DNA from 3 places in the Mesorhizobium sp. M5C.F.Cr.IN.023.01.1.1 genome. Region 3 is predicted to be linked to each of the others. Evidence: predicted binding sites of a transcription regulator. Region 3 holds the regulator's gene; each other region holds the start of a gene.

Region 1 (4,181 bases), on a different contig from region 3:
CCGCCATTCGCGGAGATGACGCCCTTGTACTGTTCGACAAGCGCATCGACCTGCTGCTGCGAAAGGTCCTGCCGGGCAAGAAACACATGTTCGTAAAGAGCCATATTGTTCTTTGCCTTTCTTCGTTTCTCTCCCGGTTCCCGCGGCAAAAGCCTCTGCAACTTCTCTGACCCGCCGATCCCTAGAAGGGGGCGGGGAAGAAAGGAGCATGACGAGACGGTCGAGAGCGGAGACACGGGAGGCGGAAGCGCTTCTGGCTCCACACGAAGGTTTCGAAAAACCTCCGGCCCTCCGTTCAGCCCCCAGCAAGGACCGGCAGATTGCGGGCGTCTATACAGGAATTTGACCGCAAGGCAAGGGCGAGCAGAAAACCCGCCGCTCCAAGGACGATACGTCGCGGCATCTTCAGCTTGTATGCGGGACGCGCTTGTTCACCGTTTCCGGGAAGAAATCGGGCGCCGCATGGCGCTTGCCGAACATCATGTCGTATTGCAGCAGACGGAAATCGCGAATGGCCGGATCGATCTTCTTCTGTCGCGCCCAGTCGGGCGTGTCCTCGCCCGTCGGCGTCATCAACAAATTACGATCGACGACGCTGTAGCGCTCGCGCATCTGGCCGAGGAAGCCGGTGTAATAGGGATGGCTGATCCCGGCCGTGGTCAGGATATGGTAGGGCAGGAAAGCCGGACTTACCGCGCCCATGTCCGCGGCCGGCCCGGTGCGGTTCGACCATACGACCAGCGGCGTCTGGTGATGCAGCAGCATCTGGTCAGGCGGCTCTTTGCGCGGCGCGACATTATCCTTGAGGAAGCCAGTCTCGACATAGACCGGGCCGAGCGGCGGCAGATGGTCGCCGAAGAAGGCGATGACTGTCGGCCGTTGGCGGTTCTTCGCCCATTCGACAAGGCGCTCGAGGCCCTTATCGGCGTCGGATGCACCTTCGGTGAAGCTCAGCAGTGAATCCTTTGCCCACTGGCTGGTCGGCGCCTGCACCTTGTGGGTCGGATTGTAGTAGCGATTCGGCTCGTAGGGTCCGTGATTCTGCAGGCTGACGGCGAAGAAGAAGAGCGGATCGTCGGTGGCATCGGCCTCGCGGATGATCTCGTCGGTCATCGCCGCGTCCGAGGCCAGAGGACCGCGCTTTTCGAGATATGGCATATTTTGTTCCGACTTGAAGTCGTCGAAGCCGAAATCCGCATAGACCGGCGTGCGGTTCCAGAACCAGCTCGTCCCCGGATGGATTGCGCGCGTCTCATAGCCCTGGCTCTTCAGGAACGTCGCCATCGACGGCACCGGCGCGCGGACATATTGCTGGTAGGGGATGCTGCCGGCCGGCAGGAAGGCGTTGGAAAAGCCGGTCAGCGCCTCGAATTCGACATTGGCGGTCATGCCGCCGAATTCGGGTGAGAACATGTAGCCCGAGCGCAGCGCCCGCACATTGGGAATCGGATCGGGCGTGATGGTGACGCCGGGCAGCTCAGTCGGATCCCAGAAGGATTCGCTCATGACGATGATGATGTCGGGCTTCTCGGCCGGTACCGAGGCCGTCACATCAGGCCTGTCGATCGCTGCGATCGACTTGCCGGAATAACCGGCAGGCGCCGAGACATGGGCCATCGGCACATTGAGCGCGAAGGCGAGCGCGAAACCGTTGGAGGCGTAGTTTTCCTTCTGGTCCCACATGATCGGGATGATCTGCAGCCGGTCACGCGTCCACGAGAAGGTTGCATAGTCCATGATCGAGACGAAGAAGGCGAGCAGCGGCACGGTCAGCGTCAGCCGGGCCAGGCGCCCCTTGCGGCTGAGCACCGGTACCCGGCGACGCCAGAGCCGCCAGCCATAAACGAGCAGCGACAGGCTGCCAACGATGCCGATCGCCAGAGCGATGGCGGTTCCCGGACGTTCGCGCACCAGCAGCGGCATCAGCGCCACGATCTGGCGTGAATAGAGGAAATCGGTCGGATAGAGCGGATCGCCGAGATAGAGCGATTTCTGATGGCCGACAAAGGCCAGCGCCAGCGTCAGCGGCGCGACGATCATCAGGCTCTGGTGGCTGCGGCCGAGCACGGCGTCGAGGCCGACCAGGATCAGCGCGAAGATGATGATGGTGGTCCAGCCCGGCTTGAAGGGCTGCAGGAAGAAAGCCACGGTACCGGCAAAGTCGCCGCGCACGATCAGTTCGATCGCAAAAACCAGGATGGTGGCGGCGAGCAGGCTGACGAGGCCATAACGAATAACAGGCCATTTCCGGCCCGGCAGATAGCCAGTGGCCGGATCGCCTTCCAGAAACTGTGGCGCGGCTTTGCCAACGCCCTTCCTAGTCCTTGCCACCTTAGTTCCCCCGACCATACACAAAAGTGTCATTGAGCTGTCATCGATATGTCACGAAAAGCTAGCGCCTGTGGCTGAAATATGAAGAGCCAGCAAACGAATCGTGAGCGATTTTCATCATGAGTGATCGAAAAAAAGCCTGTTGGAACAGGTACTCGGCCAGCGATACCGAGCCGGAGCGACCCGGGTCGGGCTGCCAGCGGACTTGACTTGCCTGCCCGCCTTGCGTCACAGGCAGGAAAAATCAGCCGCTTGGGAGCCACACATGGCCGTTGCATTCACCTTTCCGGGACAGGGCAGCCAGGCTGTCGGCATGGGCAAGGACCTCGCGGACGCCTTTCCGGAATCGCGACATATCTTCGAAGAGGTCGATGACGCGCTTGGCGAAAACCTGTCGAAGCTGATCTGGGAAGGGCCGGAAGAGAGGCTGACGCTGACCGCCAATGCCCAGCCGGCGCTGATGGCTGTATCGCTCGCCGCGATCCGGGCGCTGGAATCGCGCGGCCTCTCGCTGAGGGACAAGGTCGCCTATGTCGCCGGCCACTCGCTCGGCGAATATTCGGCACTTGCTGCCGCCGGTTTCGTTTCGGTGGCCGATGCGGCCCGGCTCTTGCGTATCCGCGGCAATGCCATGCAAGCGGCTGTGCCGGCCGGTGAAGGCGCCATGGCGGCGATCATCGGGCTGGAACAGGCCGATGTCGAAGACGCCTGCGCTGAAGCGGCCAAAGATTCAGTTTGCCAGATCGCCAACGACAATGGCGGTGGCCAACTGGTGATCTCCGGCGCCGGCGCGGCGGTCGAACTGGCGGCGAGACTGTGCATGGAAAAGGGCGCCAAGCGGGCGCTGATGCTGCAGGTCTCGGCGCCCTTCCATTCGGCGCTGATGGCACCGGCGGCCGAGGTCATGCGCGAGGCATTGGCCGAAGTCACGAAGAGCGCGCCGTTCGTGCCCGTGGTCTCCAACGTGTCGGTCACTCCGTCCAGCGATCCGGACGCAATCGCCCGCCGCCTAGTCGAACAGGTGACCGGCCGCGTGCGCTGGCGCGAAACGGTGGAATGGTTCGACGCGAATGGCATTGCGACGCTTTACGAGGTGGGCGCCGGCAAGGTGCTGTCGGGACTGGTGCGGCGCATCAACCGCGATATGGCCACCGGCGCCGTCGGCACGCCGGCGGATGTCGACGCGGCGCTGGCGGCGCTCGCATAACCAACCGAGATTTGACCCCGCCCGTAGGGTGTTCTCTCTTCGATCAGGAGATCAAGACATGTTCGAATTGACCGGCCGCAAGGCCCTCGTCACAGGCGCATCGGGAGGCATCGGCGAGGCGATCGCCAGGGTGCTGCATGCGCAGGGCGCCGTCGTCGGCCTGCACGGCACCCGCGTCGAAAAGCTGGAGACGCTGGCGGCCGAACTCGGCGACCGGGTCAAGCTGTTCCCGGCGAACCTTTCCAATCGCGACGAGGTCAAGGCGCTCGGCCAGAAGGTCGAGGCCGATCTCGAAGGCGTCGACATTCTCGTCAACAATGCCGGCATCACCAAGGACGGTCTGTTCGTACGCATGGCGGACGCCGACTGGGATACGGTGCTCGAGGTCAATCTGACCGCCGTGTTCCGGCTGACCCGCGAACTCACCCATCCGATGATGCGGCGCCGGCATGGCCGCATCATCAACATCACCTCCGTGGTTGGCGTCACCGGCAATCCCGGCCAGACCAATTACTGCGCCTCCAAGGCCGGCATGATCGGCTTTTCCAAGTCGCTGGCGCAGGAGATTGCCACCCGCAATATCACGGTCAACTGCGTCGCCCCCGGCTTCATCGAATCGGCGATGACCGACAAGCTCAACGAC
Region 2 (4,181 bases), on a different contig from region 3:
ACACCGATATCGCTGTCCCGGTCGACGACGAAGTGCGCAAGCGCTTCCATTTCCTGGTCGATGACGGCATTCCGGCCGACATGACTGGGGTCCGCTACATCGTCTTCGGCTGGGGCAGCCGCGCCTTCTATCTGGAAACGCCGACCTGGTCGGAACTGAAGGCGGTGCCGGTGATGAAGGCGATGACACTGGACGCATCGGTTATGCATGTCGATGTCGCCGGAAACATTGTCGAGCCGCACCCCGACGTCGCCGGCTTCGACATCAGGCAGGAGCGTTTTGCAGCGCTGCTCGACTTCATCGCCGCGAGTTTCCAGCGAGGGCCGAACGGACCGATCCTGATCGAGAATGCCGCCTATTCCAGGTTCGACCGCTTCTACGAAGCCAACGGCCATTTCAACGCGCTGGTTGGCTGCAACACCTGGACGGCGGCGGCTCTGCGTATCGCCGGCCTGCGGACAGGCTGGTGGAATCCGCTGCCGGCCTCGCTCCACCTGTCGATGCGGATTTATAATTGATGCTTGGCACTAGTGTCCGACGGTTTCCGGCACCTGCCAGCCATAAAGCCAATCGAGATCGGCGGCGAGCCTTTCCCGAGAGCGCAGCTTCAGGAACAGGTTGCGCGCGACCGCCACCGGCCCGGAAGCGTGCCAGGCGAGACGGTTGACGGCACCGCGGCGGGCGACCTTGGCGATGCGCGGGCGCCGCACCTTTTCCCAGGCGGTAAGGGCGCTCCAGGGGTCGGCAGGCGAGGCGGCGACAAAACCGGCAAGGGTTGCGGCATCCTCGATCGCCATCGCCGCGCCTTGCGCCGCAAACGGCGTCATCGCATGCGCCGCGTCGCCGATCAGCGCGATGCCGGCGGGCGCTGTCCAAGGCTGTGCCTGGTCGACCGTATGGATCGGCCATGCGGTCCATGGGCCGGCATCCTCGGCAAGCCGGGCCAGTGCTGCCGCCGTGCCACGCATGGCGCCGACGAGGATGTTGGGGTCGGCGTGGCCCGACCAGCCCTCGGCGATGATCTCGCCCGTGGTGAAGGCGGCCAGGTTGAACGCCGTGCCGTTGCTGACCGGATAGGCGACGAGGTGAAAACCGGGATGCAGGAAGGCGGTCACGCAATTGGCGGCGCCGACCGCCGCAAGCGCTTCTCCCGCGACACTGTCTGCACTGATCGTAGCGCGCCAGGCAAGCTCGCCCGAAAACCGGCTTTTGGCCGCAAACCCGCCAAAAGCACGGATGGCCGACCAAACGCCGTCGGCGCCGATCAGCAGAAAGCCGTCGGCTTCGACCGTCTTGCCGGCAATCTCGACTGTTGCCGTGGTATGGCGCGGTCCTGCGGCGACGCCGCCGACGCGCGCGCCGGTGACGAGACTGATGTCCGGCTGTTCGGCAAGGCGCGCCATCAGCGCGTCTTGCAGATCGGCCCGATGAGCGACGAGATAGGGCGCGTGCCAGCGCCTTTCGGCTGCTTCGCCAAGCGGCACCCGCGCCAGCTCGCGCAGTGTGGCGGCGTCCTTGAGCACGACCGCCTCCGGCCGCACCGCCGCCGGCAAGAGCCGGTCGAGCACGCGGAGCTGGCGAAGGATGCGCGTTGCGTTGGGTGAGAGCTGGATGCCGGCGCCGGCCGCTTCGAGGCGCGGCGCCTGTTCGAACAGCCGCACCAGATAGCCGCGCTCGGAAAATGCCAGCGCCGCAGTCAGTCCGGCGACGCCGGCGCCGGCGATAACGACCTGCCGGGACCGGGTGTCGTCCATGGGGATGACGTGCGCGTCAGGCGGCCTGGTCGATATAGAGGCATCCCGCAGGCTGCGTTTCCGTCGCCTTCAGCTTTGGCGAATAGCGAAAAAGCGTCGAGCAATAGGGGCAGACCTTTTCATTGTCGTCGCCCATGTCGAGAAACACATGCGGATGGTCGAAAGGCGGGTTGGCGCCGGTGCACATGAATTCCTTGACGCCGATGTCGATCGCCGCATAGCCCGCATCGTTCTGGAAATGGGGAATGGAACCGCTTGCCATCGTCGTCTCCTGCATTTGCCGCATGACCCCGGATCATGCGCGCAATCAAAATTCCACCGCGCCCTTTGCGCGTCCAAGGGCGCGCCGCGCTGTAGCCTGGATTGCATCTGGATCATAAGCTGTCTCTTTGCAAGATCGATGAAATCAAACTGTCGTAAAAGCCTGTCACAGGATAAGCTAAGCCGGTTAAGGCATGGTCCGAAAACCGAATTCGGTTTCGCTGGGGATCATGCGTAGCTAAGAGTGATAGAGCGTCCTTTGCGCGTCCGCAAAGACGCGCGACGCTGTGGCCAGCGGGTGCGAAACGAGCAGGAACCATGAACGAACTAAAGCCGGTGCAGAGCGAATTCACCACTGTCGAGGTGGCGAGCCCCGAGGGCGGCAACCCGGACCGTTTCGTCAACCGCGAGTTTTCCTGGCTGCAATTCAACCGCCGCGTCCTCGAGGAATCGCTTAACGCCAATCATCCGCTGCTCGAACGTGTCCGCTTCCTGTCGATTTCGGCCGCCAATCTCGACGAGTTCTTCATGGTCCGTGTCGCCGGTCTCGCCGGCCAGGTTCGTGAAGGCATCAAGCTGAAGAGCCCGGACGGCCGCACCCCCGAACAACAGCTGGAACAATTGCTGCGCGAGGTCGAGCGCCTGCAGGAAGACCAGCAGAAAAGCCTTTCCGCGCTGATGCTGCTGCTCGACAAGGAAGGAATCGAGAGCATCAGCCGCGATGGGCTGACCAAGGACGAGAAAACCTGGCTCGAGGATCATTTCCAGGAGCAGGTATTTCCGGTGCTCACACCGCTGTCAATCGACCCGGCGCATCCATTCCCGTTCATTCCCAATCTCGGCTTCTCGATGGCCCTGCAATTGCGCCATCGCAGGAATGGCGAGGAGATGAGCGCGCTGTTGCGTCTGCCGGTGGCGCTGAAGCGCTTCATCCGCTTGCCCGACCGCAAGCATCATGTCCGCTTCATTACGCTGGAAGAAGCGGTTGGCCTCTATATCGGCAAGCTGTTCCCCGGCTACGAAGTCAAGGGCTCCGGCACGTTCCGCATCATCCGCGACAGTGACATCGAGGTCGAGGAGGAGTCGGAGGATCTCGTGCGCCTGTTCGAGACGGCGCTGAAGCGCCGCCGCCGCGGCTCGGTCATCCGCATCGAATTCGACAAGCTGATGCCGGCCGAACTGCGCGAGTTCGTCGCCGGCGAGCTTGGCGTCTCGTCGAGCCGCATCAGCGTGCTCACCGGCCCGCTGGCGCTCAGCCAGATTTCCGAGATCGTCGCCATCGCCCGCGACGATCTCAAATTCACGCCCTATAATCCGCGCTTTCCCGAGCGCATCCGCGAGCACGGCGGCGACTGTTTCGCTGCCATCCGCGAGAAGGACATCATCGTTCATCACCCTTACGAATCGTTCGACGTGGTGGTGCAGTTCCTGCGCCAGGCGATGGCCGACCCGGAAGTCGTGGCAATCAAGCAGACGCTCTATCGCACCTCGAACGACAGCCCGATCGTGCGCGCCTTGGTCGACGCGGCGGAGGCTGGCAAGTCGGTGACGGCGCTGGTCGAGCTCAAGGCGCGTTTCGACGAGGAAGCCAACATCCGCTGGGCGCGCGACCTCGAGCGCGCCGGCGTTCAGGTCGTGTTCGGCTTCCTCGAACTGAAGACCCATGCGAAAATGTCGCTGGTGGTGCGGCGCGAGGACGGCAAGCTACGCAATTACGTGCATCTCGGCACCGGCAACTACCACCCGGTCACCGCGCGCATCTACACCGACCTGTCCTTCTTCACCACCGCTTCGACGATCGCCCGCGATGTCGCCCAGCTGTTCAATTTCATCACCGGCTACGCCGAGCCGACCGAGGAGATGCGGCTGGCCATCTCGCCGTTCACGCTGCGCAAGCGCATCCTCAAGCACATTTCGGAGGAGATTGCCCATGCGCAGGAGGGCAGGCCGGCCCGCATCTGGATGAAGATGAATTCGCTGGTCGACCCGATCATCATCGACGCGCTTTATGACGCCAGCCGCGCCGGCGTCGAGATCGATCTCGTCGTGCGCGGCATCTGCTGCCTGAGGCCCCAGGTGCCGGGCCTGTCGGAAAACATAAGGGTCAAGTCGATCGTCGGCCGCTTCCTCGAACACAGCCGCATCTATTGTTTCGGCAACGGCCAT
Region 3 (4,181 bases):
GTCGTTCTGTTTCTGCCAGTATTTGTCGGCCTGACGGCTTCCGATTCATGAGCGGCCGCGGCAATGGGAGGAGGCAAAACAATGTCGGTTGGGATCCGCCATGACGATTTGCGCCGGCGCAACCGGGCGATGGTCATTTCGGCCGTACGCCGCGCAGGCCAGCCGTCGCGGACCGAGATCGCCGCAACCACCGGCCTCAGCCATTCGACCATATCGGCGATCTCTTCCGACCTGATCCAGGAAGGCATCCTGGCCGAGACCAAGGCGAGTGAGACCGTTTCGCTGAAACGTGGCCGGCCGCAGGTTGGCCTCAGCCTCAATCCGGAAGCCGCTACGGTATTGGCCGTCGTGTTGTCGCTGAATTTCCTGTCGGTCGCTGTCATCGACTATGCCGGACAAGTGGTCGCCGAGGAACAGCGCCGGCTGGACACGCTGACCATGTCGCGCGACGAGCTGATCGACGAATGTGTCGCCATCGTCCGGCGCCGGCTCGAAGACCCCGACCTCGACGTCCAAAGCGTCGCCCGCATCGCGCTGGCGATCCAGGGTATTACCGATTCCCATGCGCGCGCCATGTTGTGGTCGCCGATCACGCCGCAGACGAACATCGCCTTTGCCGACATTCTGGAACGCGAGTTCGGCATCCCGGCCATCATGGAGAACGACTGCAACATGATGGCCGTGGCGCTGCGCTGGCGCGACCCGGATCGCTACCGCGACGATTTCATCGCCATCCTGCTCTCGCATGGCATCGGTATGGGGCTGGTGCTGAAGGGCGAGCTGTTCACCGGCACCCATTCCTCAGGCGGCGAATTCGGCCACATGATTCATCGGCCGGGCGGCGCGCTTTGCCGCTGCGGGCGGCGCGGTTGCGTCGAGGCTTATGCCGGCAACTACGCTATCTGGCGCAACGCAAGGCAATTGAGCGAGAACGCCGAGCCGGTCGCCGATGTCAGCGACGCCGAGATGCGGGCACTGGCGGCCCGGGCGCGCGAGACGGACGGACCGGAGCGCGAAGCCTACCGCAAGGCCGGCGAAGCGCTCGGCTTCGGGCTCGGCAGCCTGTTCGCGCTGATCGATCCGGCCCCGGTCGCAATGGTCGGTGCCAGCGCTGCCGCCTTCGACCTGATCGAGCCGGCCCTGCGCGAGGCCATCGCCCAGACCGCCGGCGGCCAGCATTCGGGTTCGATTTCCTTCGACACCGAGCCGAACGAACTGCCGCTGATCCGAGAAGGCTGCGCCATGCGGGCGCTGAGCTTCGTCGACCAGGAGATCTTCGCGCCGAGCATCCAGGCACGAGCCGGCTCGGTCGGAAAGAACGTGGCTTGAATTCGAAGGCAGGGATCCCCGGATCGCGACTTGGGGTGTGTTGAGATTCAGGTCAGGCCGAGTCGAGAATGGTGGGTTCCGAGAACCGGAGCGGAGCGCACTTTTGGGTACGCGAGCACCGGAAAGCGCAGGAAGCCGCCGTTCGCAGGTCGGCATCACCTGAATATCAGCACATCCCTAGTCTTCCCTGATCGCATAGCCCGCGCCGCGGATGGTGCGGATGACATCGGGCATGCGACCATTGTTGACCGCCTTGCGCAACCGGCCGACATGGACGTCCACCGTGCGCTCGTCGATGTAGATCGTCTCGCCCCAGACATTGTCGAGCAACTGGCTGCGCGAGAAGACTCGACCCGGGTGCCGCATCATGAATTCGAGCAGCCGGAATTCGGTCGGCCCGAGCCGGATCTCGCTCTTCTTGCGATAGACCCTGTGCGATTCGCGATCGAGCATGATGTCGCCGACCTTCAGCACGCTGGACAGTACTTCCGGCTTGGCGCGGCGCAGCAGCGCCTTGACCCTGGCCATGAATTCCGGTGTCGAGAACGGCTTGACCAGATAGTCGTCGGCTCCGGTGGAAAGGCCGCGCACCCGGTCGCTCTCCTCGCCGCGCGCGGTCAGCATGATGATCGGCAGCCGCTCGGTTTCGGGACGCACCCGAAGGCGCCGGCAAAGCTCGATGCCCGAAACCGCCGGCACCATCCAGTCGAGCACCAGCAGATCGGGCACGTTTTCCTGCAGCCGGATTTCGGCCTCGTCGCCGCGCGTCACAACCTCGACCTGATAGCCTTCGGATTCCAGATTGTAGCGGAGGAGGACGCCCAGCGGCTCTTCATCCTCCACCACCATGATGCGCGGCGCGATCATCGGCCGGTCACTCCTGTCATGTCGCCGGCGCCGACATCGTCGTTTCGTCGAGCTTCGGGCGATCCGCCGGCAATTGCTGCCCGGTCACGACAAAGTAGGCGTTTTCGGCGATGTTGGTGACATGATCGCCGATACGCTCGAGATTCTTGGCGCAGAACAGCAGATGCGTGCAGGCGGTGATGTTGCGCGGATCCTCCATCATGTAGGTCAGGAGTTCGCGAAAAACCGCCGTGTATTTCACGTCGATCTTCTGGTCGTCGGCGCGCAGTTCTTTCAACGCGCCGGCATTGCGCGACACATAGTGCTCGACCACGCCGCGGAGCTGCTCGAGAACGAGATCCGCCATCGCGTCGATGCCGTGCGACAGATTACGCGGCGTGGCGCTCTGCCCGACTGCGCTGACCCGCTTGGCTATGTTCTTGGCCAGGTCGCCGATGCGCTCGAGATCGCCGGCCATGCGGATTGCGCCAACCACGGCGCGCAGATCTTGTGCCATCGGCTGCCGCTTGGCGATCAGGGTGATCGCGCTATCGTCGAGTTCGCGCTGCCGCGCATCCATGATGGCGTCGTCCGAGACAACACGCTGCGCCATCGCATTGTCTGACGCAAGCAACGCGCGGATCGAGGCTGCGACCATCGCGGCGGCGAGCTCGTCCATGTCGCGGATCAGCCTGTCGATGTGCTCCAGTTCCTCGTCGAAAGATGCGACGGTGTGTTCACCCATGATCCTGTCCTCGTGTTCGAAATTCGCCGGACCGCTCAGCCGAACCGGCCGGTGATGTAGTCCTGGGTGCGCTTGTCGTCGGGATTGGTGAACATCTTGTCGGTTGCGCCCTCCTCGACCAGGTAGCCGAGATGGAACATCGCCGTGCGTTGCGACACGCGCGCTGCCTGCTGCATCGAGTGGGTGACGATGACGATAGTGTAGTTCTGGCGCAGTTCGTCGATCAGTTCCTCGACGCGGGCCGTGGCGATCGGATCGAGAGCCGAACAGGGCTCGTCCATCAGAATCACTTCCGGCGACACGGCGATGGCGCGCGCGATGCACAGGCGCTGCTGCTGTCCGCCGGAGAGACCGGTGCCCGACTCGAGCAGGCGATCCTTGACCTCGTTGAACAGACCGGCCTTCTTCAGGCTCGATTCGACGATGCCGTCCAACTCGGACTTGCTCCTGGCCAGGCCGTGAATGCGCGGACCGTAGGCGACGTTTTCATAGATTGACTTCGGAAACGGGTTCGGTTTCTGGAAAACCATGCCGACGCGAGCTCGTAGCTCGACGACATCGATTTTCGGGTCGTAAACATCCTCGCCGTCGAGCGTTATCTTGCCGCTCACCCGCGCGATATCGATCGTGTCGTTCATTCGGTTCAGGCAACGCAGGAAGGTCGACTTGCCACAGCCCGATGGGCCGATCAACGCCGTCACCTGGTTCTCGCGGACATCGAGATCCACGTCGAACAGAGCTCGCTTCTCGCCGTAATGAACAGAGACCTTGTCGCCCTTCATCTTGATCGAAGGGGCATTGGTTGCGCTGCTCAGTTTCTGTTCGACGCCGGCTTCCGTCATGATGTTCATATCCTCTACCCCTTACCAGCGCCGCTCGAAGCGCCTGCGCAGTATCACCGCAATGGCGTTCATGATGACCAAAAACAGCAGCAAAATCAAAATCGCCGCCGAAGTCTTCTGCTGGAATCCAGCTTCCGGGAAATCCGCCCACATGAATATCTGCACCGGCAGGATCGTCGCGGGATCGGTGAAGCCGCCGGGAATGTCGACGATGAAGGCGACCATGCCGATCATCAGCAACGGCGCGGTTTCGCCCAGCGCATGCGCCATCCCGAGAATGGTGCCGGTCATGATACCCGGCATCGCCAGCGGCAGGACGTGATGGAATACGGTCTGGACCTTGGACGCTCCGATGCCGAGCGCCGCCTCTCGGATCGACGGCGGCACGGCGCGCAGCGAAGCGCGCGAGGCGATAATGA

What was found. The regulator PhoB, encoded in region 3, activates phosphate uptake and scavenging genes when phosphate is short. The targets are predictions, from matches to a motif close to TGTCATNNANCTGTCAT.
Region 1: EOA78_RS01115 (LTA synthase family protein) is a predicted target of PhoB. The motif match lies at 2,359-2,375, and genes of this name have one in related genera.
Region 2: EOA78_RS19105 (RNA degradosome polyphosphate kinase) is a predicted target of PhoB. The motif match lies at 2,156-2,172, and genes of this name have one in related genera.

What each region holds. Positions count from the first base shown of each region.
Region 1 covers NZ_RZSU01000002.1:7,248-11,428, reverse strand. The annotation lists gene rpsF (30S ribosomal protein S6) at 1-104, opposite strand, end outside; gene EOA78_RS01115 (LTA synthase family protein) at 406-2,349, opposite strand; gene fabD (ACP S-malonyltransferase) at 2,597-3,538, shown strand; gene fabG (3-oxoacyl-[acyl-carrier-protein] reductase) at 3,597-4,181, shown strand, end outside.
Region 2 covers NZ_RZSU01000046.1:33,172-37,352, reverse strand. The annotation lists gene EOA78_RS19120 (TIGR02117 family protein) at 1-518, shown strand, start outside; gene EOA78_RS19115 (FAD-dependent monooxygenase) at 528-1,754, opposite strand; gene EOA78_RS19110 (zinc-finger domain-containing protein) at 1,771-2,016, opposite strand; gene EOA78_RS19105 (RNA degradosome polyphosphate kinase) at 2,334-4,181, shown strand, end outside.
Region 3 covers NZ_RZSU01000008.1:100,138-104,318, reverse strand. The annotation lists gene EOA78_RS05835 (ROK family protein) at 82-1,329, shown strand; gene phoB (phosphate regulon transcriptional regulator PhoB) at 1,507-2,196, opposite strand; gene phoU (phosphate signaling complex protein PhoU) at 2,213-2,920, opposite strand; gene pstB (phosphate ABC transporter ATP-binding protein PstB) at 2,956-3,771, opposite strand; gene pstA (phosphate ABC transporter permease PstA) at 3,784-4,181, opposite strand, start outside.